Regions from separate parts of the Streptomyces sp. NPDC048353 genome, predicted to be linked through region 2. Evidence: riboswitches for the same ligand, from Rfam matches in the RefSeq annotation. Region 2 holds a riboswitch; each other region holds the start of a gene.

Region 1 (7,584 bases), on a different contig from region 2:
CCGCGCTGGTGGCGCTGACGGCCAACACGTTCGCGGTCCGCTGGATCGCGACCGCGACCGCCGACCCCGCCTCGGCGGACACCCTCGGCGCCACCGTCGTCGCCCCGGTCGTCGAGGAGAGCGCCAAGGCCGCCGCGGTCCTGCTGCTCTTCCTCTTCCGCCGACGGGACTTCACCGGAGTGGTCGACGGCGTGGTCGTCGCCGGGTTCACCGCCACCGGCTTCGCCTTCACCGAGAACATCCTCTATCTCGGCAGGGCCTTCGGGGAGGACCAGGAGTTCGGCGACTCGGGGTTCGGCTCGGTGACGGCCGGGACCTTCTTCGTACGGATCGTGATGTCGCCGTTCGCGCATCCGCTCTTCACGGTGCTCACCGGCATCGGCTTCGGATTCGCCGCCCTCGCCGCCCGCCGCCGGCGCGTCCGCCGCGTCCTGCTCCCCCTCGCCGGCCTGATACTCGCCATGGGCATGCACGCCCTGTGGAACGGCTCGGCCGTCTTCGGCGGCTGGTGGTTCCTCGTGGTGTACGGCGCCTTCATGGTGCCGGCGTTCGCGCTGCTGACCTGGCTGGCGATATGGAGCCGGCAGCGGGAGCTGCGGACCATATCCGGGCAGCTCCCGGCGTACGCGGCGGCCGGCTGGCTCTCGCCCGCCGAACCCCTCGCGCTCTCCTCCATGAGGGCCCGCTCGGTGGCCCGCGCCTTCGCCGCACGGACGTACGGCAAGACGGCGGCGCGGGCGGTCGGGGAGTACGAGGCGTTCGCGACGACCCTCGCCTTCCTGCGCCACCGGGCCGAGCGGGGCGCGGCGGAACCGGACTTCGCCGCCCGCGAGCAGGAGCTGCTGCACCACCTCTGGCACCGCAAGGCGGTCGCCTCGCCCGCGCTCACGTACGCGGCGCGGGCGACCGGGCAGGTATGGGCGCCGCCGCAGTACCTCGACTACAGCGGCTACAACCCCTATCGGAGCTGACGCGTTCGACGGCGGGACGCTCAGCCCCCTCGCGCGCAGCCGAGCGGTCGGACGGTCAGGCCCCCGTCGCGGAGCTCATGCCCTCGCCGCGGACTTCAGGCCCTGGCCGCGGTCGTTCAGGCCCGCGGACTTCAGGCCCGCGGGCGATGGTCAGAGGTTCAGGCCCTTGTCGCGCAGCCAGGCGGCCGGGTCCACGCCGGAGCCGCCCGGGGTCTTGACCTCCAGGTGGAGGTGCGGGCCGGTGACGTTGCCGGTGGCGCCGACGCGGCCGATCGTCTCGCCGGTGCCCACCGACTGGCCCGCGGAGGCGGTCATGGAGGACAGGTGGCAGTACCAGACCTCGGTACCGTCCGCGAGCTCCAGGACGATGCGGTAGCCGTACGAGCCGGACCAGCCTGCCGACTTGATGGTGCCGCCGTGGACGGCCTTGACCGGGGTGCCGGTGGGGGCGGCGAGGTCGAGGCCCGTGTGGTAGCCGGAGGACCACATCGAGCCGGACTCGCCGAACGTGGAGGTGATGACGTACGAGGAGGTGGGCAGGGCGTAGCTCGCGGCGAGCTTGGCCAGGCGCTCCGCCTCGGCCTTGGCCGCCGCCTCCGCCTCGGCCTTCTTCTTCGCCTCTGCGGCGGCCTTCTCCGCGGCGCTCGCCTTGGCTGCCGCTTCGGCGGCGGCCTTCTCGGCGGCCGCCTTCTCCGCCGCGGCCTTCTCGGCGGCGTCGGCGGAGGCCTGCTGCTGCTCGGCCTGCTGGAGGATGCGGGCGCGCAGCGCCTCGCCGGCGTCGGCGGTGGACGCGGAGGCGGAAGCGGCGGAGGCGGATCCGTTCGCGGAGCCGGCCGTCCCGGTCGTCTCGGTGGGCAGGGCGAGGGTGGCGGTGAGCGGCTGGAGGTTGTCCGTACCGGCGCCGTCGACGCCCTCGGTTCCGCCGGTGCCGTCCGCGATCAGTTCGCCGACGCCGGGCAGTTCGGAGGCGTCGGGGAGGTCGAGGTCGGGAAGGGAGATGGAGACGGCCGGCTTCTCCTGGGCGGTGGCCAGGCCGCCGGCGCCGACGGCGGCGATGACACCGACGCCGAGGACGGTGGAGGAGCGGGCGAAGCCGGAGCGCTGCTTGACCACGCGGTGGCGGCCACCGGAGCGGGCCTGCTGGCGGAGGGAGTCCTCGGTGGGATTCCACTCCTCCCACGCGCCGGTGTCGTTGTCCGTCCCGGCGGCACCCGAGGCACCGAACGCGTCGAAGGGGGCTTCGGGGGCAGGGGTGTTGGACGCCACGGAGGCGTGCTCCTTTCCTTCCTTCTCGCCTACCGGGTTAGCTGACGGGTTCGGAGCAGGAAGGTCTCCTACGAGCACTGCCGCACAGGTGCGAAAGCGCCCGATTCACCCCAAGTAGTGGTTCCCCGGTTCCTTTTCAGGATTCGGCGCGTGCGCACGGTGCCGTCTCTAACGACGGCTGGGACGACCGCGCTGCGTTATCGAACGTTAATAGACAGGGGGTCTGTATTCCAAGCTGTTCCTACTGATCGTTCATGGGATTGCGGGGTAATGGCCCGACTTGCCCCCCACATGACCCTGTTTCAGTGAAAAGGCGCCGACGAAACCGAATCTGATGTTTCGTCAATTGTTATCGGAGCGGGACCTTTCGATCACGGATGGTCACCACAGTCGGTCGTCATGGCACCGCAGGCCGTCACGGCACCACCGGCATGGTCCGGCGCCGCTCCGGCTGCCCGCGTGCCGGGCGGCTCACCGCCAGCAGCGCCATGTCGTCCGTCGTCCCGCCGCCCGTGTACCGCCGCACGTCGTCGACGAGCGCGTCCAGGAGCTCCTCCGGTCCGGGGAAGATCCGGCCGGCCAGCCGCTCGGCGGGATCGTAGAAGGTGCCGTGGGCGTCGCGCGCCTCGGAGAGGCCGTCGGTGTAGAGGAGCAGCGTGGCGCCCGGCGGGTACGGCGTCTCGTCGGCCCGGTCCGGCCAGGCGGCCAGATCGCCCATGCCGAGCGGCAGCGCGGACTGGCTCGGCGCCAGCATGGTCAGGCCGCCGTCGGTGTAGAGCATCAGCGGCTCCGGGTGCCCGCGGTTCACCACCCGTACGAGACCGGCGCCGCGCGGGATCTCCGCGAGGACGGCGGTGGTGAACCCCTCGGCGGCGTCCAGGCCGGTCCGCCGGGTGCCCTCGCGGGCCAGGGCCCGCTCCAGGCGCTGGGCCACGCCCTCCAGCGTCGACTCCTGCTCGGCGGCCTCCCGGAAGGCGCCGATGACGACGGCGACGGCCTCGACCGCGTCCATCCCCTTGCCCCGTACGTCGCCGACCACGACCCGTACGCCGTAGGGGGTGTCCTGGACGGCGAACAGGTCACCGCCGATGAACGCGTCGGCCTGCGCCGCCTCGTAGCGGGCGGCGACCTGCAGCCCGCCGATCCGCTCTGCGGGCGTCGGGAGCACGGCCTTCTGCGCCGCTTCGGCGATCACCCGCGCCGACGCCAGGCGTTCGCCGCTGCGGCGGACGACCCGGTTGATCAGCAGGGCGAGCGCGGCGACCGTGATGACGGTGAGGGTCTCGGTGAGGGCGGGGACGTCGGTGACGGTCCTGTTGTAGAGGTGCAGTCCGACGGAGGCGAGGACGGCGGCGATGCCGGTGAGCAGGGTCGTCAGCATCGAGAAGAGCGGCGCCGCGATGAGCGGGGCCGCGGAGAACAGCGGGGCGGCGGTGTAGGCGGGCGGGGTCGCCAGGTCGAAGACGACCCCTCCGGCGATGATCAGCGGGGGCAGGGCCCGGACGAACCGGCGGGCGCGCTCGGCCCGTGAGGGCGGACGCGGGCGGGGGTCCGGGCGCAGGTGGGGAAGGCCGTGCGGGCCCGGGTGCGGACGTGAGCGGCCGTGCGAGGGGGTGTTCGAGGCCTGACGCGGGCGTTCGTGCGGGCCCGGGCGCGGATGCCCGGAAGCCCCGTTCCCCGCCGCTCGCTGCCCCACCTGTGCTCTCCTGCCGGATCCGTGCACGGCGCCGGACGGTACCGTGCCCTTCCCAGCGTGCCGGTCGCCGCCCCGGGCGGCGACCCCGCGCCGCCGAGTGGAGTACGGCACGCGGCCGCCCCGGTAGCCCCGGTATCCCCGGTGGCCCCGGTGGCCCCGGCGGCCCCGGTGGCCCCGGCCGCCCCGGCGGCCTCCGGACAGCGTCCGGAGAGCGCCGGCCCCCCGTCGGGGCGTACGGCTCAGCCCGTCGCCGCCAGCCGGCCGCGCCGGGCCAGGGCCCCGATCGCCACCGCGCAGCCGAGACCGACCGCGGCCAGGACCAGCCACGGGGTGGCGGAGCCGCCGGCCACGTCGAGCAGCGCCCCCGTCCCCAGGTTCCCGAGGGTGATGCCGATCCCGCAGACGGTGTTGTACAGGCCGTAGTGCGTGGCGACCCACCGGCCGCCCGAGAGGGCGACGACCGTGTCCATCTCGTACGGGTAGAGGACCGCGTTCCCGAGCGCCAGGACCGCCGCGCACAGCAGCAGCCCCACCACCCCCGGCACCCCGGCCGGGAGCAGGAAGGCGGCGCCCATCAGCGCGAGGCCGAGCACCAGGCAGCGCTCCCGGGTCAGCCGGCGCCCGCACCAGGCCGTGATCCGGAGCTGGCCCGCCAGGGCGACGAGCGCCGAGACGACGAACAGGGCGGTGGTCGGCGCCGTGCCGTCCGCCGCGAGCGGCAGCGCGAGATAGACCTGGAAGGACAGGACGTACGAGCCGGTCATCGCGAGCGAGAAGAGCCAGAAGGTCCGGTTCGCGAGCACGGTACGGAACTGGCCCCGCCCGCCCCCGGCGTCCGGAGCCGCGTCCCCCCGGGCCCCGGCCCGTACCGGCAGGTGCCGGAGCTGCACCACCGTCAGGACGGCGAAGAGCGCCGCCGCCACCACGCACGTCAGCCGGAAGGAGACCCCGGTCAACGCCACCCCCACCAGCGGCCCGAGCAGGATCCCCGCCTGGTAGTGGATGTTGAAGAGGGCGAACGCCTCCACGCGCCGCTTCCCCGCCTCCGCCGCCAGGTACGCGCGGACGGCGGGGTTGAACAGCGCCCCCGCCAGTCCGGTCGCCACCGAGGCGGCGATCAGCACCGGCAGCGACTGGGCGAAGGCGAGCGCCCCGAAGCCGGCCGTCCGCAGCGCGCAGCCGGCGACGATCAGCGGCTTGAAGCCGAGCCGGTCGGCGAGGGCGCCGCCGATCAGGAACATGCCCTGCTGAGAGAGGTTGCGGGCACCGAGGACGAGCCCGACCGACCAGGCCGCCATGCCGAGCCCGTCGGCGAGATGCGCGGCGAGGTACGGCATCAGCATGTAGAAGCCGAGGTTGATGGTCAGCTGGTTGACCAGGAGCAGCCGCACGGCCGGGTCGAACGTACGGCTCCGCTTCCAGATCCCGCCCTCGGCGGGGACCGCGGTCGGGGCGCTCATCGGACCCGCTCCAGCACGCGCCGGGTCCAGCCGGTGACCGGCACGCCGCTCTCGTACGCCGCCGGTTCCTCCCGTACCGGCGCCTCCAGCAGCCCGTGCGCCGCGCAGAACTCGTCGCTGAACACCGAGTCGAAGTACCGCTGCGGCCCGTCGGGGAAGACGGCCGCGATCCGCGTGCCGCGCGGCCGGGTGCGGGCCAGCCAGCCCGCGACGAGGGCGACGGCGCCCACGCTCCAGCCGCCCGTGGCGAACTGCCGGGCCGCCAGCCGCCGGGCCGCGCGGACCGCGTCCTCGGGGCCCACCCAGTGGACCTCGTCGAAAGCGCCGTGGTCGACGTTGCCCGGATGGATGGACGAGCCGAGACCGCGCATCAGCCGTTCGCCCGCCGGGAGTCCGAAGACGGTGGAGCGGACGGAGTCCACGCCGACCAGTTCGAGGGCCGGGCTGCTGGTGGCGCGCAGCGCGCGGGAGATGCCGGCCGAGTGCCCGCCGGTGCCGACGGCGCAGACGAGGACGTCGATCCGGTCGAGCTGGGCGGAGAGTTCGGCGGCGAGTCCGGCGTACGACTCCGGGTTGTCGGGGTTGCCGTACTGGTCGGGCCACCAGGCCGGGGCGCCGTCGGCGCCGCGCAGGCGCGCCAGCAGTTCGCCGACCCGGTCCATGCGGGCCTGCTGCCAGCCACCGTCCGGCCGGGGCTCGGGGACGACGTGGACCCGGGCGCCGTGGGCGACGAGCATCCGCTCGACGATCGGTTCGAGGCCGGGGTCGGTGACGACGTGCACGGGGTGGCCGTGCAGCACGCCCGCGAGCGCGAGGCCCAGGCCGAGGGTGCCTGAGGTGGATTCGACGATCGGTGCCCCGGGCCGCAGCACACCGCGACGTCGGGCCTCGCCGACCATGTGGAGGGCGGCGCGGTCCTTGATGCCGCCGAAGTTGAAGCCTTCGAGCTTGGCCCAGTAACCGTCGTCCATCCGGAGGACGGGGGTGTTGCCGACGGTCTGCGCGGCGAGGGCGGGATCCGGCAGGGATGTACCGGGCAGAGATGTACCGGACAGGGAGGCGCTGGGCAAAGCGGTGCCGGGCAAAGCGGTGCCGGGCAAGGCGGTGCCGGGCAGGGCTGTGCCGGAGAGCAGGTCGTTCATCAGGGGGTTTGTCCTCGAGGTGGTGTGCCGGAAGGGAGCCTGGTCGTGTGCGGCGACCCGGCTCAGTTCCGGTCCACTCCGAGGGCGATCAGCAGGCGGCCGGGCTCGGGCCCCGGCCCCGCCCGGTCGCGGACGCACCGGGCGCGCGGATCGGCGGGGAAGACCTCGTCGTCGGCGAGGCGTACGGCTTCCCCGGCGTCCGGCGCGGCGAGCTGCGGGGCCGCGCCCTGCGCGGGCAGGTGCACGTCGAAGGACCAGGCCTCCCCGGTCCGCTCGCAGCCGTGCGGCAGCGCGGGGGCGGAGACGACGGCCGCGGCGGCCCCGCCGCCGGTGGGCGGCAGCGTGTGCCCGTGCGCGCCGTGGCAGACGCTGACGAGCAACGCGACGAGGGCGAGCAGAAGGAGGACGGCGGGCGCCCGCCGTCCTGCCTGTCGCGCGTCGACCACGCTTCGGTCACTCATGGTGCGCGTGACACTACGGCCCGCACTCGTCGGCGGGCAAAGGGACGGGCGGGAATTCGGCCACCTGCCGTCCCCGTCGGGCGGACCCCGCCCCGTCGCCCCCCCCTGCGCCCCTTACGGGTACCGCTACAGGTTCCGCTCGGCGTAGATCTCCATCGCGTCGCGGACGAGGACCGCCGTGCCCTCGCCGTGCTTGTCGTAGTGGACGGTGAAGCGCGGGTCGTCGACGTACATCCGGCCCAGGCCGATCACGTACTCCTTCGCCGGCGTCGTGGTGTGCGACAGCCACTCGACCTGCCGCCGCGCCAGCTCCTGCACCGCGTCGCTGTCGGCGGCGAGGCCGTCCCGGGCCGCCTGCCCGAAGTCGCGGGCGATGCCTGCCTGTTCGTCCAGGAACGCCTGCCTCCCCTCGGCGCTCAGCGAGCGCCACCAGCGGTCGCCCTTCTCGTACGCCTCGCGGCCCCAGCGTTCGCCGACCTCCGCCTCGTACTGGGTGTGATCGAACCCGTCGAACACTTCCTCGGCCATGAGTTCTTCTCCGTTCTCGGTCTTGTGGAGAGTGGTCCGCACCGAGGCGATCTGCCGCCC
Region 2 (7,584 bases):
GGACGCTGCGGCCGCGCGCCGCCGAGGCGGAGCCGCTCGACCTGGCGGGCAACGACTACCTCGGCCTGACCCGGCGCCCCGAGATCACCGAGGCCGCCGCCGAGGCCGCACGGCGCTGGGGCGCGGGCGCGACCGGCTCGCGCCTGGTCACCGGGACCACCCGGCTGCACACCACGCTCGAACGCGCACTCGCCGACTTCTGCGGTTTCGAGGCGGCCCTCGTCTTCTCCTCCGGCTACGCCGCCAACCTGGCCGCGCTGACCGCGCTCACCGCCCGGGACTCGCTGATCGTCTCCGACGCCGCGAACCACGCCTCGATCGTGGACGGCTGCCGCCTCTCCCGTGCCGAGACGGCCGTGGTCCCGCACGCCGACCCCGACTCCGTGCGCAAGACCCTCCAGGCCCATGACGGCCGCCGGGCCCTCGTGGTGACCGACTCGGTCTTCTCGGTGGACGGTGACCGGGCGCCGCTGCCCGAACTCGCCGCCGCCTGCCGCGCCCACGGCGCCGCGCTCGTCGTCGACGACGCCCACGGTCTGGGCGTGCTCGGTGCGGGAGGCCGCGGCGCGCTCCACGCCGCCGGACTGGCGGGTGACCCGGACGTGGTCGCCACCCTGACCCTGTCCAAGTCCCTCGGCAGCCAGGGCGGTGCCGTCCTCGGGCCCGCCCGGGTCATCGAGCACCTGGTCAACGCGGCCCGGACGTTCATCTTCGACACGGGCCTCGCCCCGGCCGCCGTGGGCGCCGCCCTCGCGAGCCTGCGCCTGATCCAGGGCGATCCCGCTCTCGCGGAGCGGGCGAGGACGGTCGCCACGACCTTGCACCGTCTGCTCACCGACGCCGGCCTGACCGCCGCACGCCCGGACGCGGCCGTGGTCTCGGTGCGGGCCCCGTCACCGGAGGCGGCGCTGCGATGGGCGGCGGACTGCCGCGAGGAGGGCCTGGCGGTGGGCTGTTTCCGGCCGCCGTCGGTGCCGGACGGCATCTCCCGGCTGCGGCTCACGGCGCGCGCGGATCTGGGTGACGACCGGATCGCCCAGGCGGTGGACACCATCGTCAGGACGGCCCCGCGCGCGGTGTAGGCCGTGCCCGGGCCGTCCCCGGCGGCCCCGCGACACGCCCGAGTTCACCGCTTCGGGGGACTGATATCTGCATATCTTGGGCGATCGGCCCCTATGGCGGCACGATCGGTGGCACGCTGACGCGACGTGCAGTCCGGGGCGTGCCCCCGGTGGGAAGGACAGCGTCGCCATGGCAGACCATCAGGAAGCATCCGTCACGCTGCCGAGCGATCCCGCCTCGGTGTCCGCCGCCCGCAGATACGTGGACGACGTCCTCCGGGAGTGGGGGCTCGAGGACGACAGCGACACCGGCGACACGGTCCGGCTGATCGTCTCGGAGCTGGCCACCAACGCCGTCCAGCACACCTTCGGGCAGTCGCCCACCTTCACCGTCGACGTCCGGCTGGAGCGCGAGGAGCGGTTGTACGTCGGGGTCACCGACAGCCACCCGCGCTGGCCGCGAAGACTCCCGGCCGCGGTCCAGCAGGACAACGGCCGGGGGATGGTGATCATCCGTTTCCTCGCGGCGGAGGCGGGTGGCCGGCTCTCGGTCACTCCGACCGACGAGGGCGGCAAGACGGTCTGGATCGACCTGCCCTGGGCGCTCCGGCGCCCGGTCTCGGCGCCGCTCGCGGGGACCTGACCGGGCGTCGGGCCGCGGCCCCCGGCTCCGCGGCCGGCGGGGCGCCCTCAGCCGGTCTCCGGCAGCGCGGTCGGACGACCCGTCAGCGGACCCTGCCGTAGTAGATCTTCGAGGACCAGATCTTGTCGAGCTTGACCCAGGAGCCGGTCTTGGGGGAGTGCCAGATCCTGTTCTGACCGGCGTAGATGCCCACGTGGTAGACCCTTCCCCCGGAGTGGAAGAAGACCAGGTCTCCGTGCTTCCTGCTGGAGGCGGAGATGTGCTTGGTCTTGTTGTACTGCTGCTGCGCCGTACGGGGCAGTGACTTGCCCGCCTTCTTGTACGAGTAGACCGTGAGCCCCGAGCAGTCGAACCGGCTGGGTCCGGACGCGCCGTACTTGTAGGGCGCTCCCTTCTTGGAGGCGGCGACGCTCAGGGCCTTGTTGGCGTGTGAGGTCGCGGCCTGGGCCTCTGGTGCGGCACCTGGTGCCAGCAGCGTGCCGCCGACGGCGGCGAGGGTGAGAGCCGAGACGGCTCCGGCCCGGGACAGCAGGGACGGGACATGAATCTGCGCGGTCATGCGCAACCCTTCGTCAGCCGCCTGTGAAGGATGACCTGTCGGGTTCGGGCAGGCGAAGATGCCCGGCCGCGGCTGCGGCTTCACCCCGAGGAACGGCCCACGTGCCCGGTCGTCCCGTGTTGCTCGGGTCCTCCACTCCTGCCGATCCACCTCTGTCGACCAGACGTCCGGGACAGCGGCAGGACTCGGCGTCCGCCCGGACCGCCCCGCCGTGGTGGCGGGGGCTTGTCGTCGTCACGGATCTTGACCCACATCCGGGGTGAAATCCGAGTTGAAACGGCGATATGTGAGGCTCCTCACGACTGACCCGTTCGGGTGGACAAGAAGGTTTCGTGATCTTCAGAGGTTTGCCCAAGGGGCCCCGCACCAGGGGTGGAACGCCTGATTCAGCCAGATGTGTACACCTGCCGTGCAACCCGCCCCGGTCATATGTGGATTCGTCGACTACGCCGAACGGGGGAGGGATTCTGCGCACCTCGTGGGCCGAGTGGACCTCGACACGACACGCGGGAATGTCAACTCGCCGGAGTCCTCGGAAGAGTGACCCGTTCCGCCCGCCGCTCGCCGTCCGAACGGTGACCCGTTCCGCCCGCCCCTCGCCGTCCAGCACGCGCAGCGCACAGGCCGGCGGGTCGGCGTGCACCTCGCTCTCGCCCGCAGGGGGAGCCGATCTGCAGCGAGATGCCCCTCGCGCCGGCCCCTTGGAACCGAGCCGCGTGCCCGCCCCTGCGCGCACGCGAAAGCCGCGTGCCCCCGTCCGCTACAGCGGGGGCACGCGGCCGTTTTCGTGGGGGCGTCAGCCCACCGGGGCCGGCTGCGGCGCCGGAGTGGTCTCCGGCTCGGTGGCCGGCCGGGTGCGGCGGCCGCCCAGGGCGACCGCGGCGAGGCCCAGCGCTGCCCAGACGCCGAGCACCAGGAGCGGTGAGCCCGCGCCCGCGCCGTCGAAGAAGGCGACCGACCGCAGCGCCGATCCGCCGGCGCCCGGCGGCAGCAGCTGACCGAGCGCCCCGGCGGGCGCCGGCAGCAGTTCGGGCGCGCTGGCCGCACCGGAGAACGGGTTGCCGAGCAGCACCATCAGCAGCGCCCCGAGGCCCAGGCCCGGCTTGCCGAAGAGGGACGCGAGTCCGGCGAGCGTCGCGCCGATGGCGAGCACCGTCAGTCCGAGGACCCCCGCCTCGGCCCACCAGCTCCCGGTGAGCGCGCCCAGCCAGCTGTGGGCGAGCGTGGCCCCGACGATCCCGGCGAGTGCCGCCGCGCCGGCAAGGGCCAGGACCGCCCGCCCGCGGCGCAGGCCCAGGACCGTGGTGACGACGCCCGAGGCCGCTCCGGCCAGGATGAGGGGGAACAGGCTCGAGCCGAACGCGCTGCCGCGCGGGTCGTCGGCCGGGGTGGGGACGACGTCGGTCACCTGGACGGGCGCGCCGGCGGGGAGCTGCGCGGTGACCGCCTCGCGCAGGAGCCCCGCGACGACCGGGCTCGCGGCGGACGCGGTCAGCAGCCGGGGCCCTTGCGGGGTCACGACCACCGCGCCGTATACGACCCGGTCCTCGATCGCCCTACGGGCGGCCTCCTCGGAGTCGTAACGGTGGACCTCGAAGGCGCCGTCGTGCTCGGCGAGGCGCTGTTCCAGCGGGGCGGTGGCGGTGGCGGGGCCGGCGACGCCGAGCGGCAGGTCGCGCGGGGCGAGGCGCGCGGCCGGCCAGGCGAAGGCCCACAGGGCCAGGGCCGCGACGACCGGGATCAGCACCATCACCGCGACGGTCTTGCGGGTGCCGGTGGCAGACATGGCGACTTCCGTTCAAAGAGAAGGATCGTTCGTTTTAGGCTCTGAGCCCACTGTCCCTCCGGCGTGGCCGCTTGTCAAGAATGAATGTTCGTTTTAAATTCGGACCATGGCCCGCGTCTCTCAGGAACACCTCGACGCCCGCCGCCGTCAGATCCTCGACGGCGCCGCGCGCTGCTTCGCCCGCAACGGCTTCCACGCCACCTCCATGCAGGACGTCCTCAGTGAGGTGGGCCTCTCGGCCGGTGCCGTCTACCGCTACTTCCGCGGCAAGGAGGAGCTGATCGCCGCCATCGCGTCGGAGGCGTTCGACGGCATCCGCGGCGCGTTCGAGGAGGCGTCGCTGACCGTGCCGCCGCCCACCCCCGACGTCCTCCTCGGCCGGGTCCTGCGGATCTTCCTGGAGGAGCGCGTCGCGGGAGCGGACCGCCAGGCCTTCGCGCGGCTGATCATCCAAGTCTGGTCCGAGACGCTGCGCGACGAACGGCTCTACGCGACCCTTTCCGAGGGCTACCACGGCATGCGCCAGGCCTGGGCGCTGCTGGTCGAGGCCTACCGCGCCAACGGCCTCATGGCGGCGGACGTCCCCGCCGACCACGTGGCCCGCACCCTCATCGCCACCGCCCAGGGCTTCATCGCCCAGCAGGCACTCTTCGGCGACGTGGAGGTCGGGGTCCTGGAGGACGGGCTGCGCGGACTGATGTCCATGGAGACGCAAAGCCCGAGTTAACGCGTCGGAAAAACTTCCGCCCTAACGTGCAATGTCTGACCCGGCAGCGCATCACCGCAGCTCAACAGAGTGTTGAAGATCGGTAAGGTCCGCTGCTGTCCGGGAGGGAACCGCCCGGTGGACGACTGTGAGGTGGAAGCGTGCAACTGACCCCGCACGAACAGGAACGACTGCTCATCCATGTGGCGGCGGACGTGGCCGAGAAGCGCAGAGCGCGCGGAGTGAGACTCAACCACCCCGAAGCGGTCGCCCTGATCACCTCGCACCTCCTTGAAGGCGCGCGCGACGGCCGAACGGTCGCCGAACTCATGGCTTCCGGACGGAAGGTGCTCACCCGCGACGACGTGATGGCCGGCATCCCGGAGATGATCCACGACGTCCAGGTCGAGGCCACCTTCCCGGACGGCACCAAACTCGTCACCGTCCACGACCCGATCGTGTGACCGGGGAGCGCCGCCGATGACCCCCGGAGAGATCCTGTACGCGGAGGGGGCAGTCGTCCTCAACGCAGGGCGCCCCGTCACCCGCCTCACCGTCCTCAACGCCGCCGACCGGCCCGTCCAGGTCGGTTCCCACTACCACTTCGCCGAGGCCAACCCCGGCCTCGACTTCGACCGCGCCGCCGCGCGCGGACAGCGGCTCCACATCGCCGCCGGCACCGCCGTGCGCTTCGAGCCCGGCATCCCCGTCGAGGTCGAACTCGTCCCGCTCGCGGGCCGCCGGGTCGTCCCCGGGCTGCGCGGCGAGACGGCCGGCCCGCTCGACCCGAAGGGCGCCGACCATGCCTGAGCTCCACCGCGCCGTCTACGCCGACCTGTTCGGCCCCACCACCGGCGACCGGATCCGGCTCGCCGACACCGACCTGCTGGTCGAGATCGAGGAGGACCGCTCCGGAGGCCCGGGCCGCGCGGGCGACGAAGCCGTGTTCGGCGGCGGCAAGGTCATCCGCGAGTCGATGGGGCAGGCCCGGACCACCCGCGCCGAAGGCGCGCCCGACACCGTCATCACCGGCGCGGTCGTCATCGACCACTGGGGCGTGGTCAAGGCCGACATCGGCATCCGCGACGGCCGGATCACCGGCATCGGCAAGGCCGGCAACCCCGACACCATGGACGGGGTCCACCCCGATCTCGTCATCGGCCCCGAGACCGAGATCATCGCCGGCAACGGGAAGATCCTCACGGCCGGCGCCGTCGACGCCCACGTCCACTTCATCTCGCCCACCCTCGTCGACCAGGCGCTCTCCTCCGGCATCACGACCCTCGTCGGCGGCGGCACGGGCCCGGCCGAGGGGACCAAGGCCACCACCATCACCCCCGGCCCCTGGCACCTCGCCCGGATGTTCGAGGCGCTCGACACCTTCCCGGTCAACATCGGACTGCTCGGCAAGGGCAACACCATGTCGCGGGAGGCCATGCACTCCCAACTCCGCGGCGGAGCGCTCGGGTTCAAGATCCACGAGGACTGGGGGGCGACCCCGGCCGTCATCGATGCCTGTCTGAGCGTCTGCGACGAGACCGGCGCCCAGCTCGCCATCCACACCGACACCCTGAACGAAGCCGGCTTCGTCGGCGACACGCTCGCCGCCATCGCGGGCCGCACCATCCACGCGTACCACACCGAGGGCGCGGGCGGCGGCCACGCGCCCGACATCATCAGCGTCGTCTCCGAGCCGTACGTCCTGCCCAGTTCCACCAACCCCACCCGGCCCCACACCCTCAACACCGTCGAGGAACACCTCGACATGCTGATGGTCTGCCACCACCTCAACCCCGCCGTCCCCGAGGACCTCGCCTTCGCCGAGTCCCGCATCCGGCCCTCCACCATCGCCGCCGAGGACGTGCTGCACGACCTCGGCGCCATCTCGATCATCTCCTCCGACTCCCAGGCCATGGGCCGCATCGGAGAGGTCGTCCTGCGCACCTGGCAGACCGCGCACGTGATGAAGAAGCGTCGCGGCGCCCTGCCCGGCGACGGCCGCGCCGACAACCACCGGGTCCGTCGCTATGTCGCCAAGTACACGATCAATCCCGCCGTCGCCCAGGGCATGGACCACCTCATCGGCTCGGTCGAGACCGGCAAACTCGCCGACCTCGTCCTCTGGGACCCCGCGTTCTTCGGCGTGAAGCCCCAGACGGTCCTCAAGGGCGGCCAGATCGCGTACGCGCAGATGGGCGACGCCAACGCCTCCATCCCCACCCCCCAGCCGATCCTGCCCCGCCCGATGTTCGGCGCGCTCGGCAAGGCGGCCGCCGCCGGATCGGTCAACTTCGCCGCACCCGCCGCCCTCGAGGACGACCTGCCCCGACGGCTCGGCGTCCACAAGGAGTTCGTCCCCATCGGCAGCACCCGCCGGGTCACCAAGGCCGACATGCGGGAGAACGACGCCCTGCCCCGCGTCGAGGTCGACGCCGACACCTTCACGGTCACCATCGACGGAGAGCCGGTCGAACCCGCGTCCACCGCCGAACTCCCCATGGCCCAGCGCTACTTCCTCTTCTGACGAGTCACGAGAACCGATGAACCGCTCCGCACTCCTCGTGCTCGCCGACGGGCGCTTCCCCGCCGGCGGGCACGCCCACTCCGGCGGCGCCGAGGCCGCCGTCAAGGCCGGCCGGATCACCGACGCCGCCGGCCTCGCCGCGTTCTGCCGAGGCCGGCTGCACACCACCGGCCTCACCGCGGCGGCCCTCGCCGCCGCGGCCGCGCTCGGACACGACCCGCACGCCCTCGACGCCGCCGCCGACGCCCGCACCCCCTCGCCCGCGCTCCGGGCCGCCGCCCGCAAGCTCGGCCGGCAGATGATGC
Region 3 (7,584 bases), 480 kb from region 2:
CTCCCGGCATCAGGGTGCGGTAGCGGTCGACGAGGTCGGCGGGGAGTTCCCAGTGGGCGGCGAAGCGCGCGAGGTCCTCCTCGGTCGTGGCGGGGGGCATGGTGCCGACCTGGTGCATCAGCCGGTACTCCTCGGTGGTGTGGCAGGCCAGGAGGTCGACGCCGCGGCCGGCGCCGGCGGCGAGGGCGTCGAGCGGGTCGGCGGTGAGGAGCGCGCCGTCGAGGACGGGGCCGTAGATGACCGTGTCGTAGTGGAGCGGGCCTGAGTCGGGGTCGGCGGCGTACCGTGCGACGACGCGGTCCGATGCCTCGACGAGCGTCTGCGGGGACGCGGAGAGCAGGCCCTCGGCGGTGGGTGGGACGCCGGCGGCCTCGGCGACCAGGCGGGCGAGTCCGGCGGCGAGGTCGGGGGAGAACGTGGCGTCGGGGACGCTGTGGACGATGGCGCGGCGGAAGAGGCCGGCGGCGCGTCGGCTGGTCATCAGGCAGACGACCGCTCCGGCACCGGCGGACTGCCCGGCGAGGGTGACCCGGGCCGGGTCGCCGCCGAAGGCGGTGATGTGCTCGCGCACCCACTCCAGTGCGGCGATCTGGTCGAGCAGGCCGCGGTTGTCCGGGAAGCCGGGGACGTGCCCGAACCCCTCGAAGCCGACGCGGTAGTTGCAGCTCACCACGACCAGGCCGGCGCGGGCGAGTGCGGCCCCGTCGTGGTCGGGCTGGGCGGAGGAGCCGAAGGTGTAGGCGCCGCCGTGGAGGAAGAACAGGACGGGGAGCGGTCCGGGGGCGTCGGCCGGTGCCCAGACGTTGAGGGTGAGGACGTCCTCGTCACCGGGGCGCCAGGCGGGGGCGCCGGGCAGCTCCGCGGACTGCGGGGCGACCGGCCCGAAGCGGGTGCCGTCCCGTACCCCGTCCCAGGGTGCGGCGGGCTGCGGCTCCCGGAAGCGGGCGGCCCCGAACGGCAGGGCGGCGTAGGGGATTCCGAGCGTGACGCGCAACCCGTCGGTGAGCGTTCCGCCGACCTCGCCGGTCTTCGTCGCGACGGTCGTACGGGCCACTGAGGCACCCACAGGCGGTCCCCTTCGGTTCGCCGCCGGACGGTCCGACGGGCAGCACAGGCTCCCATGGGCGCCGGGGCCGGGCAATCCGATATCCCGCACGTCGGCGACACCCCCGCCTCGCCCGGCCCGCCCGCAGGCACCGGGGCATTGGTCGTCCGGCAGACCAATCCGGGTGGCGGAGTGAGCCGCACCGCAGCGGCCGACTCGTATGTTCACCAAAGACTTACCGCACGGTCGTATACCTTTGGGCGGCCCTCCCCCATTCTTTCCCCGGTGTGCCGCTGGGGCACCCGGGGACCGAGAGGCGGGGCATGACTCCCATCAGCCGCAGGGGATTCGTCGGGATCGGAGCGGGGCTCGGCGCGGGCCTGGTGGCCGGCGCGGGGGCGCCGGGGGCCTCGGCGTCGACGGCCCTGGCCGCGGGCGCCACCGGCACCATCACGGACGTGAAGCACGTCGTCGTCCTCATGCAGGAGAACCGCAGCTTCGACCACTACTTCGGACGATTGCGCGGTGTCCGCGGCTTCGCCGACCGGGCCGCGGGCAATCTGCCCGGCGGCTGGGGCACGTTCAACCAGCCCAACTGGGGCGCCCGGCAGTATCCGTGGAAGCTCAGCGCCACGCCGCCCGCCGGGGGCGTCGACGGCGAGACGCTGGCCCAGTGCAACGGCGACCTGCCCCACAGCTGGACCTCGCAGCACGCGGCCTGGAACAAGGGCCGGATGGACAACTGGGTGCTGGGGGTCGGCAACACCCGCACGCTGGGGTACCTCGACCGGAGCGACATCCCCTTCCACTACGCCCTCGCCGACCACTACACCGTCTGCGACGCGTACTTCTGCTCGGCGCTGAGCGCCACCGGCCCCAACCGCACCTTCCTGTGGAGCGGGCGGATCGACGCCTCCAGCAAGGACGGCGGGGAGGAGTCGGGGCTCACCTGGGAGACGTACGCCGAGGCCCTGCAGCGCGCCGGGGTGACGTGGAAGGTCTACCAGAACGCGCAGGACAACTACGGCGACAACGGCCTGGCCTACTTCAAGAGGTTCACCGACGCCCGGCCCGGCGACCCGCTGTACGACCGGGGCATGGGGTCCGTGCCCAAGGTCACCGGTTCGACGCCGGACGACATCGCCGCCGCCATCCGTGCGGATGTCGTCGCCGGCACGCTCCCCCAGGTGTCCTGGGTCGTCGCGAGCGAGGCGTTCTCGGAGCACCCGTACGCCCCGCCCGGCGACGGCGCGCACTTCGTGGACCTGGTGTACCGCGCCCTGGCCGCCGACCCGGAGGTCTTCGACGGGACGGTCCTCTTCCTCAACTACGACGAGAACGACGGCTTCTTCGACCACGTGCCGCCGCCGGTCGCCCCGCCGGGGACGCCGGGCGAGTACCTCGACGGCGTGCCGATCGGCCTCGGCTTCCGGGTCCCGATGGTCGTCATGTCCCCGTGGACGCGGGGCGGCTGGGTCAGCTCGGAGGTCTTCGACCACACCTCCGTCCTGCGCTTCATGGAGACGTGGACGGCGGCCATCGGCAAGCCGGCCGCCTGTCCGAACATCAGCGCCTGGCGCCGCAAGGTGACCGGTGACCTCACGGGGGTCTTCGACTTCGCCCGGCCGGTGTACGGGGTGCCGTCGGGGCTGCCCTCGACCGCCAAGGTGATCGGGCAGTCCACGTGCGGTCCGCTGCCGAACCCGGTTCCGCAGGACAACGCGCTGCCCGCGCAGGAGCCGGGCACGCGTCCGGCGCGCGCCCTGCCGTACCAGGTGAACGGCAACCTGGACCGGTTCGAGTTCGGGACGGGGGGCAAGATCCTGGCCTGGTTCTCGATGACGAACCAGGGCGAGCAGGCCCGGCGGGCCGCGCACTTCACGATCCACCCGCACCAGCACCGGGACACGGCGGCCTGGCAGTACACCGTGGACCCGGGCTCGACGTCGTCGGACTACTTCAACATCGGGACGGGCTCGGGGTCGGGGAAGTACGACATCTCGATGATGGGCCCGAACCGCTTCCTGCGCCGCTTCATCGGCGACGCGTCCAAGGCGGGCCGGGCGGTCGAGGTCGCGTCCCGCTTCGCGACGGAGCCCGGCACCGGGAAGACCGCCGTCTACTTCAGGCTGACCAACAGTTCGGCGGGCCCGGTGACGTTCACGATCCGGTCGAACGCCTACCGCTCGGACGGCCCGTGGACGTACACGGTCGCGGCGAACTCCTCGCGTGAGGACCACTTCAACGCGGTGGCCTATCACGGGGGTTGGTACGACTTCACCATCCTGGCGGACATCGACGGCACCTGGTCCCGCCGCTACACCGGCCACATCGAGACCGGCGCGCCGAGCGTGACGGGCTAGCTTGGGCTCGGCGCGGGGCTCGGGCATCCGGGTACGGCGCCGGGCTCGGGCGGGTCAGGTGTGGGCCGGGGCGAGCGGCGCGCGCTTCTTGTTCCGGGCCTCCGCGACGGCGTACGCGCATCCCGGCAGGACCAGCAGCACGCTCGCCCACAGGGGCATCCGGAACAGCGGGTCGACGCCGGCGAGGCTGTCGGTGATCACCAGCGCCGGCAGGCCGACGACGAGCGCGACGAGCCAGCCCTTGCCCAGCCCCAGGGAGCCTCGGCGCAGCTCCAGCGCGACGGTCGTCACGGCGATGGCGCCCCAGAAGGCCGTCCGGCCCGGGGTGACGTCCACGCCCGCCGTCCAGTGGCGCAGGTGGGCGAGCAGCAGCAGGAGGCCCGCCATGAAGGTGATCATGGCGGCGAGGCGCGCCGCGCGGCGGTGGAGCGGCCTGCGCGCCCGGGCCCAGGAGGCGGCGAACGCCGTGACGTCCTCGCCGACGACGTCACGCGGCGTGCGCCCGGCGGCCTCGGCGTCCTGGAGGTGCGCGGCCAGCTCGGCGAGCATGTCGCGGAGGGTCGCGTCGTCGATGCCCCGGTACTCCCAGTTGCTGCGGCATATCGCGAGTACGCGTTCGGTTGTCATGTGGTCTTCTCCCCCGTGGGTGCGTCGGTGTCGGGCGGCTCGCCGGTCCCGGCCGCGGCTTCGGCCCGGGCCTCGGTCGGGGCCCGGTCGGTGGTCGCGGTCAGGATGCGGCCTGCCTGCGCGGAGAACTCCCGCCAGACGGTCCGCCCACTGTCCAGTTCGGCCCGGCCGGCGCCGGTGAGCCGGTAGTACTTGCGGGGCGCGCCGCCGCTGGAGGACGGCGCGCGATAGGACTCGACGAGCCCGGCCCGCTCCATCCGGGCGAGCAGCGGATAGATGCTGCCCTCGCTCACCAGCTCCAGGCCGCTCTCCGTGAGCGCTTCGACGAACTCGTAGCCGTAGCGCGGCCGTTCTCCGATCAGGGAGAGCAGGCACAGGTCGAGCACCCCGCGCAGAAGCTGACTGCGCCGCTGGTCACCGGCGCCCGGCAGCTCCTTTGTCATGCGGTGCATGGTAGTGGTGACTACCTTGCGCCGCAAGACAGCCCTTTCCAGGTCCACCACCCCCCTGAACTATCGCCCCAAAAGGGATATTCAGGTTTATTGGCCGCATTACCTTATTGTTTGCACACTCCGGAGAACAAGCGATAAAGAACGACATTACTGACTCAGTGACGTGAATCACGACGATGCGTGGAACCGTGCCCACCCACCCGTCGACCCCGTACCGCGCAAGGAAGTTCGGCACCGCCCGACGCCCGATCGAGGGCCACGTCACACAAGGCGCGCGCATTCCGCAATTAACCGCGTCATCGGAGACTTGTTTTCGCCGACATTTCTCGCCTACGGTCACCTGCATTCGGACGGATCGCCGAATCCTGCCACCGCCCGAAAGACCACCTATTCACCCGTCGGCAGGAGCGGGGGACCCACTTTTCTCTCCGGTTCGGGATTCCGGATCGGATCGGGGTGAAGTCGCACGCGTGCGGCCGGGCATCTCCAGCCCGAACCCGACAGCTCACCCCGCAGGCGCCGGAGAGGAACCCATCATGCCTGCACACGGTAAGCACCGGCGCCCCAAGCACCGAACCCTCACCCGCGGTCTCACCCTGGCCGGCACCGGCGGCGCGGCCCTGGCCCTGCCCCTGGTCGCGACGGCCGCCGCCCACGCCGCGCCCGCCCCGGCTTCCGCAACCCCCACCGCCATTGCCGCGGAGAGGACCGTTTCCAGCGCCGCGGAAAAGATCAAAGAATCGATTCCCGCCGCTGCCGCTTCGACCGCCCGCACCTATACGGTCGCGTCCGGTGATTCCCTTTCCTTGATCGCACAGGAACAGGGCATCCGGGGCGGCTGGAAGGTTCTCTACACCACCAACCGAAGCGTTGTCGGTGACAATCCGTCACTTATTCACCCGGGTCTCGAACTGACGATCCGCAAGCAGGCGGCCGCCGCGCCCAAGGCCCCCGCGAAGGCCAAGGCGACGCAGCCCAAGGCGAAGGCCAAGGCCAAGCCGAAGAGCGCGACGAGCACGAGCACCGAGCGCGCCAGCCGCTCGCAGGAGCGCGGCGCCGCCCCCGTGAAGGCTGCCCAGCCGGCCGCTCCCGCCGCCGCGCCCGCCGCCCCGCGCTACAGCAACGACCTCGACGGCTGGATCCGCGAGTCGCTCGACATCATGGCCTCGTACGGAATCCCCGGCAGTTACGAGGGCATCCAGCGCAACATCATGCGGGAGTCCTCGGGCAACCCCCAGGCCATCAACCTCTGGGACTCCAACGCCGTGAAGGGCACCCCCTCGAAGGGCCTGCTCCAGGTGATCGAGCCGACCTTCCTGGCCTACCACGTCCCCGGTACGTCGATGGACCTCTTCGACCCGGTCGCGAACATCACCGCCGCCTGCAACTACGCGGCCGACCGCTACGGCTCGATCGACAACGTCAACGGCCCCTACTGATCCTCCCTTCGGGGGCGGACACGGCAGGGCTCCCGGCCGCTCGGGGGCCGGGAGCCCCGCCGTCCGCTCAGCGCGCGATGTCCGCCGCCGGGCCCATCACGATGACCGGCTCCTTCATCGGGTCCAGGGCGCGCAGGAGCTCGGGCATCACCTCGCGGGCGAGCGAGACGCACGCCTGGGTGGGCCCGCCGTGGTCGACGTGGATCCACACCCCGCCGCCCTTCGCCGCCCCGAGGGGCCGCTTCTTGTTCAGCGGACTCGTCCCGGGGATCCGGTTGTAGTCGATGGCGATCACATAGTCGAAGGAGCCTTCCAGCGGCTCTCCGGCGAAGCCCGTGCCCTGGAGGGCGAACTCCTCGTCCTGGTCGTACGGCAGCAGTGAACCGGGGTCCGGGAGCCGACCGCCGGCGTCCCCGATGCGGAACACCCCGATGGGTGACCGCAGATCGCCGGCCACGTGCTCGTCGGTCCAGCCGCGCAGCGCGTTGTGGGCGGGCCACGGTCCTGCGACGCGGTTCCACCGCCTGCTCGGGTCGCGTTCGTAGAGGACGGCCTCGGCCTCGTTGGTGGTCGTCGTCGCGCCGAGCACGACCAGGGCCTGGGTGGTGCCGGCGGGGAAGGCCGCACGCGTGGACGGACCGACTCCGGGAAGGCGGTCGACCCAGGCGGGTTCGGGCCTCGGGGCCGGAGGGCGATGGGGTACGGAGTCGCGGTCGCCCGGCGGTCCAGCCGCTCCCCCGGCGGGTGGCGGGGGCGGGGCCCCGGTACAGGCGGCGAGGAGCAGCGCCGCGCACAGGGTGGTCGTCAACGCTCGTACGGCGGCCTTGCGGACAGGCATGGGACAGCATCCTCCGAGGCGGGGGGAGCAACGCAGCGATCCGTACCCGATCCGCGTCCGACTCTGTCCCCGGTCCCGCACACTCACCCGTCCAGGGCACGCGGCCGGCCGACGCGCCTGGTGAGGCCGCGGATCTCTGGCCTCCGGCCGGGACGGTCGGCTGCTTCCGGCCCGGGACGGCGGGCCGGGGCGGGTGTCCGCCGATTCCTCGGAGGGTCAGGCGGCCAGGCCCAGTTCCTGGCGTACCACGATCGCGTTGAGGCGGATCGCGAACGGGACGATGTCCTCGATCCCCAGCGTGCCGACCCGTGCCTTGTCCAGCCCGAGCGTCACGTCGATGCAGAAGGCGATCGCGTACAGGTACGCACCGGTCTCCTCGTCCTGCAGGGCGAAGAACAGGTCGCGGTAGTACGACGTGCGGTCCTCGGTCTCCTCGTAGTACGACAGCCCCGGCTCGCCCTCCTGCGCGGCGAGGCCGGTGAAGGCGTGGACCAGCTCCTTCTCGATGGTGTCCCAGAAGGAGGCGTCCGCGAACTCCTCCGGGAGCGCCTGCCGGACGGCCTCCTTGAGGGAGAGCACCATAACGAGGACGGGGGCGTTCTCCTGGAGCCCCCAGCCGCGGACCATCTTGACGATGGCGCTGTCCGGTATCGCGGCGGCGGCCTCCCTGATGTTGTCGAAGTCGAAGTTGACGGTCGCCGGGGCGATCGCCTCCTGGAACAGCCGGTCGACGGCCCGGGCCTGGGCGAGATGGTCCGGGCCCACCTCGATGACGGTCTTGAAAGCGGCGGCCATGACTCCTCCTGTGGTGTGGCGGTGA
Region 4 (7,584 bases), on a different contig from region 2:
ACGGCCCGTATCTGCTCCTCGTCGCCTGGATGCCGTACATCGCCGCGCACGTCGTCGCGTCCGTGTTCTCCATGATCGGCTCGTTCTTCCTCACCTCGTACTTCACCTACCGCACCCGCCCCACCTGGCGGAAGTTCCTGCTCTTCCCGCTCACCAACGCGGCGAACTTCGTGATCACCACCGTCGGCGTCTACGTCCTGGTCGACCTGGCCGGCGTCGACAGCCGCTACGCCCCCCTGATGGCCGCCGCGGCGGCCATCCCCATCACCTTCCTGGTCTCCCGGACGATCATGTTGCGACCCGACACCACCCGAACACGGGAGTCGTTGACCGAAACAGTCGCTTCGAAGTAGTGGCCCCGGCCACGGCGACTGCCTAACATCGATCACCGCAAGGTCGTTCCACTGCCGCACGACCCACGCCGGGAGGCTCCTTTGCACCGCCGCACCGCGCTCTCCGTCTCCGCCGCGCTCCTCGCCGCGGCTCCGCTGCTCGCCGCCTGCGGCAGCGACGCCCACCCGGGGGCCGCCGCCGTCGTCGGCGGCGAGCGGATCGAGGTGTCCAGCCTCCAGGCGCAGGTGCGGGACGTACGGTCCGCCCAGCAGAAGTCGCCCCAGTCCGCGGACCTGATCAAGGCCACCGGTGACCTCAGCCGCGAGAAGCTCAACGTGATGATCTTCGACCGGGTGGTGGAGCGGGTCGGCGCCGACCACGGCATCACCGTCAGCCGCGGGGAGATCCAGAAGGCGCGCGGCGAGTTCGCCGCGCAGAGCGGCGGCGAGGCCCAGCTCGCCGCGATGCTGCTCCAGCAGCAGGGGGTCGCCCCCGACCGGATCGACGAGGTCGTCCGCCGCACCGTCCTCATGAACAAGATCGCCGCCAAGCTCGGCATCGCCAACACCCCCGAGGGCCAGAAGAAGCTCACCGAGGTCTTCACCGCCGCCTCCAAGGACCTCGACATCGACGTGAACCCGCGGTTCGGCGCCTGGGACGACGAGAAGATCCAGCTCGGCACCTACACCGCGCCCTGGCTGCGCCAGATCAGCCAGGACCCGCAGGCCGTCCCGGCGGGCGCGTAGCAGGACGGACGAGGAACGGACGAGGAGCAGCGGCCGCCACGGCCCGGTTCACCGGCCGGGCGGGCGGCGGGACGCGGGGACCGGGCGCCCGCCGGGCCCGCGTAAGGTCGAAGGGTGAACGCTGAAGCACCCGCCGGGACCGGTCGTGTCGTCCTTCTCACCGCCAGCCATCGCGTGGCCCCCGGACTGCTGTCCTGGCCCGCCTGGCAGGCGCTGCGCGCCGCCGACGGCGTGGTGTGCGCCGACGAGCACCACCCCCAGCTGCCGTACCTCCGCGAGGCCGGGATCACCGTCGAGCACGCCCGGCCCACCGCGCAGGACCTCGTCGACCGGTGCGCCGGCGGACGGACCGTGGTCGTCCTGCCGTCCGGCGAGGGCGACCAGGCGCTGACGGACGGGCTCGCCCGGCTCGCCGGCTCGGGCCGGGTGGCCATGCCCGACCTGGAGCTGCTGCCCGGCTCGTACGACCTGCCCGGCGCCCGCCTCCTCGACCTGGTGCAGGTCATGGACCGCATCCGCCGGGAGTGCCCGTGGTCCTCCCGGCAGACCCACAAGGGGCTCGCGAAGTACGGCATCGAGGAGGCGTACGAACTCGTCGAGGCGATCGAGGTCGGCGACCGCGACGAGCTGCGCGAGGAGCTCGGCGACGTCCTCCTCCAGGTCGTCTTCCACGCCCGGATCGCCGAGGAGGACGAGGACGAGCCCTTCTCGGTCGACGACGTCGCCGCGACGATCGTGGAGAAGCTGATCCACCGCCACCCGCACGTCTTCGGCGACGCGACCGCCGAGACCCCGGAGGAGGTCAAGGCCCACTGGCTGCGCACCAAGGCCGCCGAGAAGCAGCGCGCCTCGGTGACGGACGGGGTGCCCCTCGGGCAGCCGGGCCTCGCGCTTGCCACGAAGCTGGCCGGCCGGGTCCGGACGGCCGGCCTCGACGTGAAACCTCCGGCCGGCGAGGGCATCGGCTACGAACTGCTCGCCCTCGCCGCCCGGGCGGAGGCGGACGGCGTCGACCCGGAGGCGGCCCTCCGCGCGGCCGCCCGCGCCTACCGCGACACGATCCGCGCGGCGGAGGGCCTCACGGTGTAGGGCCTCACGGTCTAGGGGGGCACTGTGGAGGGGAGGCGCCTCGCGGCCCCCGGACGCGCGGCCGGGGCGCTCCGCGCCGCGGAGGCCCCGCAGCCCGGCGCCCCGCCCCCGGCCCGGCCGGTTACTGTCGGCACCATGCACGACCAGCCCTCCGTCTCCGGTCTCCCCGCCGCTCCCGAGCTCTTCACCTGGGAGTTCGCGACCGATCCGTACCCCGCCTACGCCTGGCTCCGCGAGCACGCCCCCGTGCACCGGGCCCAGCTGCCCAGCGGGGTCGAGGCGTGGCTGGTGACCCGCTACGCCGACGCGCGTCAGGCGCTCGCCGACCAGCGGCTGTCGAAGAACCCGGCGCACCACGCCGAGTCCGCGCACGCCAAGGGGAAGACGGGGATCCCGGGGGAGCGCAAGGCCGAGCTGATGACGCACCTGCTCAACATCGACCCGCCGGACCACACCCGGCTGCGGCGGCTGGTGTCGAAGGCGTTCACGCCGCGGCGGGTCGCCGAGTTCGCGCCCCGGGTGCAGGAGCTGACGGACCGGCTCATCGACGGGTTCGCGCGGGAGGGCAGCGCCGACCTGATCCACGAGTTCGCCTTCCCGCTCCCCATCTACGCCATCTGCGACCTGCTCGGTGTCCCGCGCGAGGACCAGGACGACTTCCGGGACTGGGCCGGGATGATGATCCGGCACGGCGGCGGGCCGCGCGGCGGGGTCGCGCGGTCGGTGAAGAAGATGCGCGGGTACCTCGCCGAGCTGATCCACCGCAAGCGGCTCGACCCCGGGGACGACCTGATCTCGGGGCTCATCAAGGCCTCGGACCACGGGGAGCACCTCACCGAGAACGAGGCCGCGGCGATGGCCTTCATCCTGCTCTTCGCCGGCTTCGAGACCACGGTCAATCTGGTCGGGAACGGGGTCTACGCCCTGCTGCGGAACCCCGGCCAGCGCGCGCGTCTGCAGGAGTCGCTCGCGGCGGGGGAGCGGGGCCTCTTGGAGACCGGTGTCGAGGAGCTGCTGCGCTATGACGGGCCGGTCGAACTGGCCACGTGGCGCTACGCCTTGGAGCCGCTGACGATCGGCGGGCAGCAGATTCCGGCGGGGGATCCCGTCCTCGTCGTGCTCGCCGCCGCCGACCGCGATCCGGCGCGGTTCGACGCGCCCGACACCCTCGATCTGTCCCGGCGCGACAACCAGCACCTGGGGTACGGCCACGGCATCCACTACTGCATCGGCGCCCCCCTCGCCCGGCTCGAAGGACAGATCGCCCTGGCCACCCTTCTGACCCGGCTGCCGGACCTCCGCCTCGCCGCCGACCCGGCGGATCTGCGGTGGCGCGGAGGTCTCATCATGCGTGGATTGCGCACGCTTCCGGTGGAGTTCACCCGTTCTGGCAGCTGACGGCCCATCAAGACTGTGACTTTTACGTGATCTCCGCTGCATCGACTTGTGACTGACGTTCGAATGCCGCTACGTTCACCGCAGTCTCAGCCGTCACGCGAAAGGCACCTCGCATGCGCTCCGGGAACGGACGTCACCGCAGACCCCGCCAGGCCCCCGCCATAGTCGTCGCCGCAGGCGTGACCGGATCGGCTCTCGCGCTGCCGTTGCTCGGCGCCGGGTCCGCCTCGGCCGCCGATGTCGCCACCTGGGACCGGGTGGCCGAGTGCGAATCGGGTGGCCTGTGGAGTGCCAACTTCGGCAACGGGCTCTACGGCGGACTCCAGTTCACCCAGGAGACCTGGGAGCGGCACGGCGGCCTGTCGTACGCGACCAGTGCGGACCTCGCCAGCCGGGCGCAGCAGATCACCGTGGCCGAGCGGGCGTTCGCCGCGGGCGGCACCGAGTGGGCCACCTGCGCCCCGATCGCCGGTCTGACCAACGACGGCACCGCCCCCGACGTCGACCCGGGGCCTCCGATCACGCCGGAGGAGCCCACCGGGCCGGCCGCGGAGTCGAACCGGACCGACGGCCTCCCGTCCGCGTCCGCCACCCCGGGGACCTCCCCGATCGCGCCCGTCACCCCCAGGGCGTCCGCGCCCGCCACGTCCGCGCCCGCCACCCCGGCGACGCCGGACGCCTCCACGGCCACCGGCGCGCCGGAGTCCGGGACCCCGTCCGAGCCGGTCGCCCCCGGCACCGGCAAGCACCGCGGCGGCGCCGCCCCCGAAGAGCCGGGCCAAACGGACACCACGCGCGAAAGCGGTACGGAAGCGAGCCGCGAGGGCGGCCGTCACGCCTCGCCGGGCGAGCCGGCCGAGGGCGCCGAGCCGACCGAGGGCGCGACCGGGACTGACGGGACGACAAAGGACGCCACCCCCGGGAAGCCTGTGGACAATACGGGCACTCCCGGCACTGCGGACGAATACACCGTCAAGCCGGGGGACAACCTCACCGAGATCGCCCAGCAGAACGAGCTGCCCGGCGGCTGGACCGCCCTCTATGACGCCAACCGTGGAACGGTGGGTGCCGACCCGGACCTCATCCTCCCTGGCCAGAGCCTCGACCTGACCCCCGAAACCGTCCCCGCGCAGGGGTAGTTAGGGGCTGTATGTCCGGTTCTGTGCAAGTGAGACAAGGGTCTCTTTGCCCCAACTGGCGTGTCACGTCCGCAAAGTTTGCTCCTGTCGCCTCTCACCTGCGTAAACGGCTTTTGGGCAGGGGCAAGGAGGGGTGATTTCTCCCCTATGGACCTCTTTGAACTTCACGGGGGTCTGTGTTTACGGTCGACACCGCTCGCCACCGCGGGCCTCGTCGACCGGGAACGCCGAATCCTGCCGTCGGTCGATGGGAACAGTCGTCGCGCAAGCGCCGTAGGCAGGAGCGGGGGACCCAAGGTAAGCGCCGGTCCCGGCCGTTGAGAGACGGCCGGAACACCGGCTTGGGGTGGAGCCGCGTGCTGGTCACGCGGCCGGACAACTCACTTGGTCCGAACCCGACAGCTCACCTCGCAGGCGTCGGTGAGGAGAACTCCATGCTGCTTTCGGGTAAGGGCAAGCACCGTCGCGCTTCCAAGGCCACCCGCGCCGTCGCGCTCGTCGGCGTCGCCGGTGTCGCCGTCGCCGCCCCGCTGATGACCGCGGGCTCCGCCTCCGCCGCCACGTCCTCCGAGTGGGACGCCGTCGCCCAGTGCGAGTCCGGCGGCAACTGGTCCATCAACACCGGCAACGGCTACTACGGCGGCCTGCAGTTCTCGGCCTCCACCTGGGCCGCCTACGGCGGCACCGCGTACGCCGCCTCCGCCGACCAGGCCTCCAAGTCGCAGCAGATCCAGGTCGCCGAGAAGGTCCTGGCCGGCCAGGGCAAGGGTGCCTGGCCGAGCTGCGGCGTGGGCCTCTCCGGCGCCTCGTACGACGGCGGCTCCGCCGAGCAGGCCGCCCCCGCGCCGGAGCGCAAGGCCGAGCAGCCGACGACCCGCAGCGAGAAGCGCACCGCGCCGAAGGCGGAGAAGAAGGCCGCGCCGAAGAAGACCGTCACCACCCCCACCGGCAAGAAGGTCGAGAAGGGTGACGGCGAGTACAAGGTCAAGGCCGACGACACCCTGAGCACCATCGCCGCCGCCCACGACGTCAAGGGCGGCTGGGCGAAGCTCTTCGAGCTCAACAAGGACATCGTCGACGACGCCGACCTGATCTACCCGGGCCAGCAGCTCCACCTGAAGTGAGCCCGGCGGCCCGTGCGCGTCCGGCGGCTCGCACGGGCCCCACGACCCTCCCGCGGTGACCACCCCGGTCCGCAGCGCCCTTCCCCCGAGCGCTGCGGGCCGGGGTTCCGCGCGTCCGGGCCCCACCCGTGGTTACCGCCGAGTAGATCTGAGGGCCTTTGGCCCCATATGCATGCCCCCGGGTCCTTTTTCGTCCCAGCGGGCGGGCGCCCGGCCGACGGGAGCCCCGGAGCCGGTTAGGCTCTTGCCGCAAGGCCAAAGAGACCCTGCGCCGCATGCTTCACATCTAGCTTCACATCCCAGAAGGAGATGCTCGTGCCGTCCATCGACGTCGTCGTAGCCCGGGAAATCCTGGACTCCCGAGGCAACCCCACGGTCGAGGTCGAGGTCGGCCTCGACGACGGCAGCACCGGCCGTGCTGCTGTTCCGTCCGGCGCCTCCACCGGTGCGTTCGAGGCCCTCGAGCTTCGCGACGGTGACCCGAACCGCTACCAGGGCAAGGGTGTCGAGAAGGCCGTCCTCGCCGTCATCGAGCAGATCGGCCCGGAGCTCGTCGGCTACGACGCCACCGAGCAGCGCCTGATCGACCAGGCGATGTTCGACCTGGACGCCACCCCGGACAAGTCCTCGCTCGGCGCCAACGCCATCCTCGGCGTCTCCCTCGCCGTCGCGCACGCCGCCTCCGAGGCGTCGGACCTGCCGCTCTTCCGCTACCTCGGCGGCCCGAACGCGCACCTGCTGCCCGTTCCGATGATGAACATCCTGAACGGCGGCTCGCACGCCGACTCCAACGTGGACATCCAGGAGTTCATGATCGCCCCGATCGGCGCGGAGTCCTTCTCCGAGGCGCTGCGCTGGGGCACGGAGGTCTACCACACCCTCAAGTCCGTCCTGAAGACCAAGGGCCTCTCCACCGGCCTGGGCGACGAGGGCGGCTTCGCCCCGAACCTGGACTCCAACCGCGCCGCGCTCGACCTCATCCTCGAGGCCATCAAGCAGGCCGGCTACGTCCCGGGCAAGGACATCGCGCTCGCGCTCGACTGCGCCGCCTCCGAGTTCTACAAGGACGGCTCGTACGAGTTCGAGGGCAAGTCCCGCTCGGCCGCCGAGATGACCGAGTACTACGAGGAGCTCGTCGCCTCCTACCCGCTGGTCTCCATCGAGGACCCGCTGTTCGAGGACGACTGGGCCGGCTGGAAGGTCATCACCGAGAAGCTCGGCGCCAAGGTGCAGCTCGTCGGCGACGACCTCTTCGTCACCAACCCGGAGCGCCTGGCCCGCGGCATCGAGGAGGCGTCCGCCAACGCCCTCCTGGTGAAGGTCAACCAGATCGGTTCGCTGACCGAGACCCTGGACGCCGTCGAGCTGGCCCAGCGCAACGGCTTCAAGTGCATGATGTCCCACCGCTCCGGCGAGACCGAGGACGTCACCATCGCCGACCTCGCCGTCGCCACCAACTGCGGCCAGATCAAGACCGGCGCCCCGGCCCGCTCCGAGCGCGTCGCCAAGTACAACCAGCTGCTGCGCATCGAGGAGATCCTCGACGACGCCGCGGTCTACGCCGGCCGCAGCGCGTTCCCCCGCTTCAAGGGCTGAACGACCTCCCGCAGGTAGCTTCCGTACGTCCCCGCACCCGGTCCCGTACCGTGTGCGGGGACGTACGCGCGTGAGGGAACGGACAGGGGAGGCGACACGACATGGCCGCGAAGAACCGGGACCGCTTCTCGACCGCGACCCGGATCAGGCTGCTCGGGG

The links. A riboswitch is a leader RNA that binds a small molecule or an ion and turns the genes downstream of it on or off. The one in region 2 is predicted to bind cyclic di-AMP.
Positions count from the first base shown of each region.
Region 1: it holds a riboswitch for cyclic di-AMP, as region 2 does, so the genes downstream of both, ACZ6RC_RS18655 (M23 family metallopeptidase) here and ACZ6RC_RS15715 (C40 family peptidase) in region 2, are expected to answer to the same signal.
Region 3: it holds a riboswitch for cyclic di-AMP, as region 2 does, so the genes downstream of both, ACZ6RC_RS17790 (LysM peptidoglycan-binding domain-containing protein) here and ACZ6RC_RS15715 (C40 family peptidase) in region 2, are expected to answer to the same signal.
Region 4: it holds a riboswitch for cyclic di-AMP, as region 2 does, so the genes downstream of both, ACZ6RC_RS27400 (transglycosylase family protein) here and ACZ6RC_RS15715 (C40 family peptidase) in region 2, are expected to answer to the same signal.

Region 1 covers NZ_JBVJGU010000005.1:16,114-23,697, forward strand. The annotation lists gene ACZ6RC_RS18650 (PrsW family intramembrane metalloprotease) at 1-971, shown strand, start outside; gene ACZ6RC_RS18655 (M23 family metallopeptidase) at 1,122-2,237, opposite strand; cyclic di-AMP (ydaO/yuaA leader) riboswitch at 2,249-2,396, opposite strand; gene ACZ6RC_RS18660 (PP2C family protein-serine/threonine phosphatase) at 2,653-3,798, opposite strand; gene ACZ6RC_RS18665 (MFS transporter) at 4,173-5,393, opposite strand; gene ACZ6RC_RS18670 (PLP-dependent cysteine synthase family protein) at 5,390-6,364, opposite strand; gene ACZ6RC_RS18675 (hypothetical protein) at 6,598-6,996, opposite strand; gene ACZ6RC_RS18680 (MerR family transcriptional regulator) at 7,123-7,584, opposite strand, start outside.
Region 2 covers NZ_JBVJGU010000004.1:97,606-105,189, forward strand. The annotation lists gene ACZ6RC_RS15705 (8-amino-7-oxononanoate synthase) at 1-1,082, shown strand, start outside; gene ACZ6RC_RS15710 (ATP-binding protein) at 1,252-1,704, shown strand; gene ACZ6RC_RS15715 (C40 family peptidase) at 1,787-2,263, opposite strand; cyclic di-AMP (ydaO/yuaA leader) riboswitch at 2,267-2,439, opposite strand; gene ACZ6RC_RS15720 (ABC transporter permease) at 3,060-4,049, opposite strand; gene ACZ6RC_RS15725 (TetR/AcrR family transcriptional regulator) at 4,156-4,776, shown strand; gene ACZ6RC_RS15730 (urease subunit gamma) at 4,917-5,219, shown strand; gene ACZ6RC_RS15735 (urease subunit beta) at 5,236-5,565, shown strand; gene ACZ6RC_RS15740 (urease subunit alpha) at 5,558-7,279, shown strand; gene ACZ6RC_RS15745 (urease accessory protein UreF) at 7,296-7,584, shown strand, end outside.
Region 3 covers NZ_JBVJGU010000004.1:580,430-588,013, reverse strand. The annotation lists gene ACZ6RC_RS17810 (carboxylesterase/lipase family protein) at 1-1,066, opposite strand, end outside; gene ACZ6RC_RS17805 (phosphocholine-specific phospholipase C) at 1,369-3,408, shown strand; gene ACZ6RC_RS17800 (hypothetical protein) at 3,463-4,035, opposite strand; gene ACZ6RC_RS17795 (PadR family transcriptional regulator) at 4,032-4,478, opposite strand; cyclic di-AMP (ydaO/yuaA leader) riboswitch at 4,862-5,021, shown strand; gene ACZ6RC_RS17790 (LysM peptidoglycan-binding domain-containing protein) at 5,024-5,926, shown strand; gene ACZ6RC_RS17785 (hypothetical protein) at 5,994-6,764, opposite strand; gene ACZ6RC_RS17780 (Type-2Aa cytolytic delta-endotoxin) at 6,981-7,559, opposite strand.
Region 4 covers NZ_JBVJGU010000008.1:272,860-280,443, forward strand. The annotation lists gene ACZ6RC_RS27375 (GtrA family protein) at 1-353, shown strand, start outside; gene ACZ6RC_RS27380 (SurA N-terminal domain-containing protein) at 435-1,079, shown strand; gene ACZ6RC_RS27385 (nucleoside triphosphate pyrophosphohydrolase) at 1,194-2,168, shown strand; gene ACZ6RC_RS27390 (cytochrome P450 family protein) at 2,304-3,566, shown strand; gene ACZ6RC_RS27395 (transglycosylase family protein) at 3,746-4,705, shown strand; cyclic di-AMP (ydaO/yuaA leader) riboswitch at 4,965-5,137, shown strand; gene ACZ6RC_RS27400 (transglycosylase family protein) at 5,140-5,829, shown strand; gene eno (phosphopyruvate hydratase) at 6,139-7,425, shown strand; gene ACZ6RC_RS27410 (FtsB family cell division protein) at 7,527-7,584, shown strand, end outside.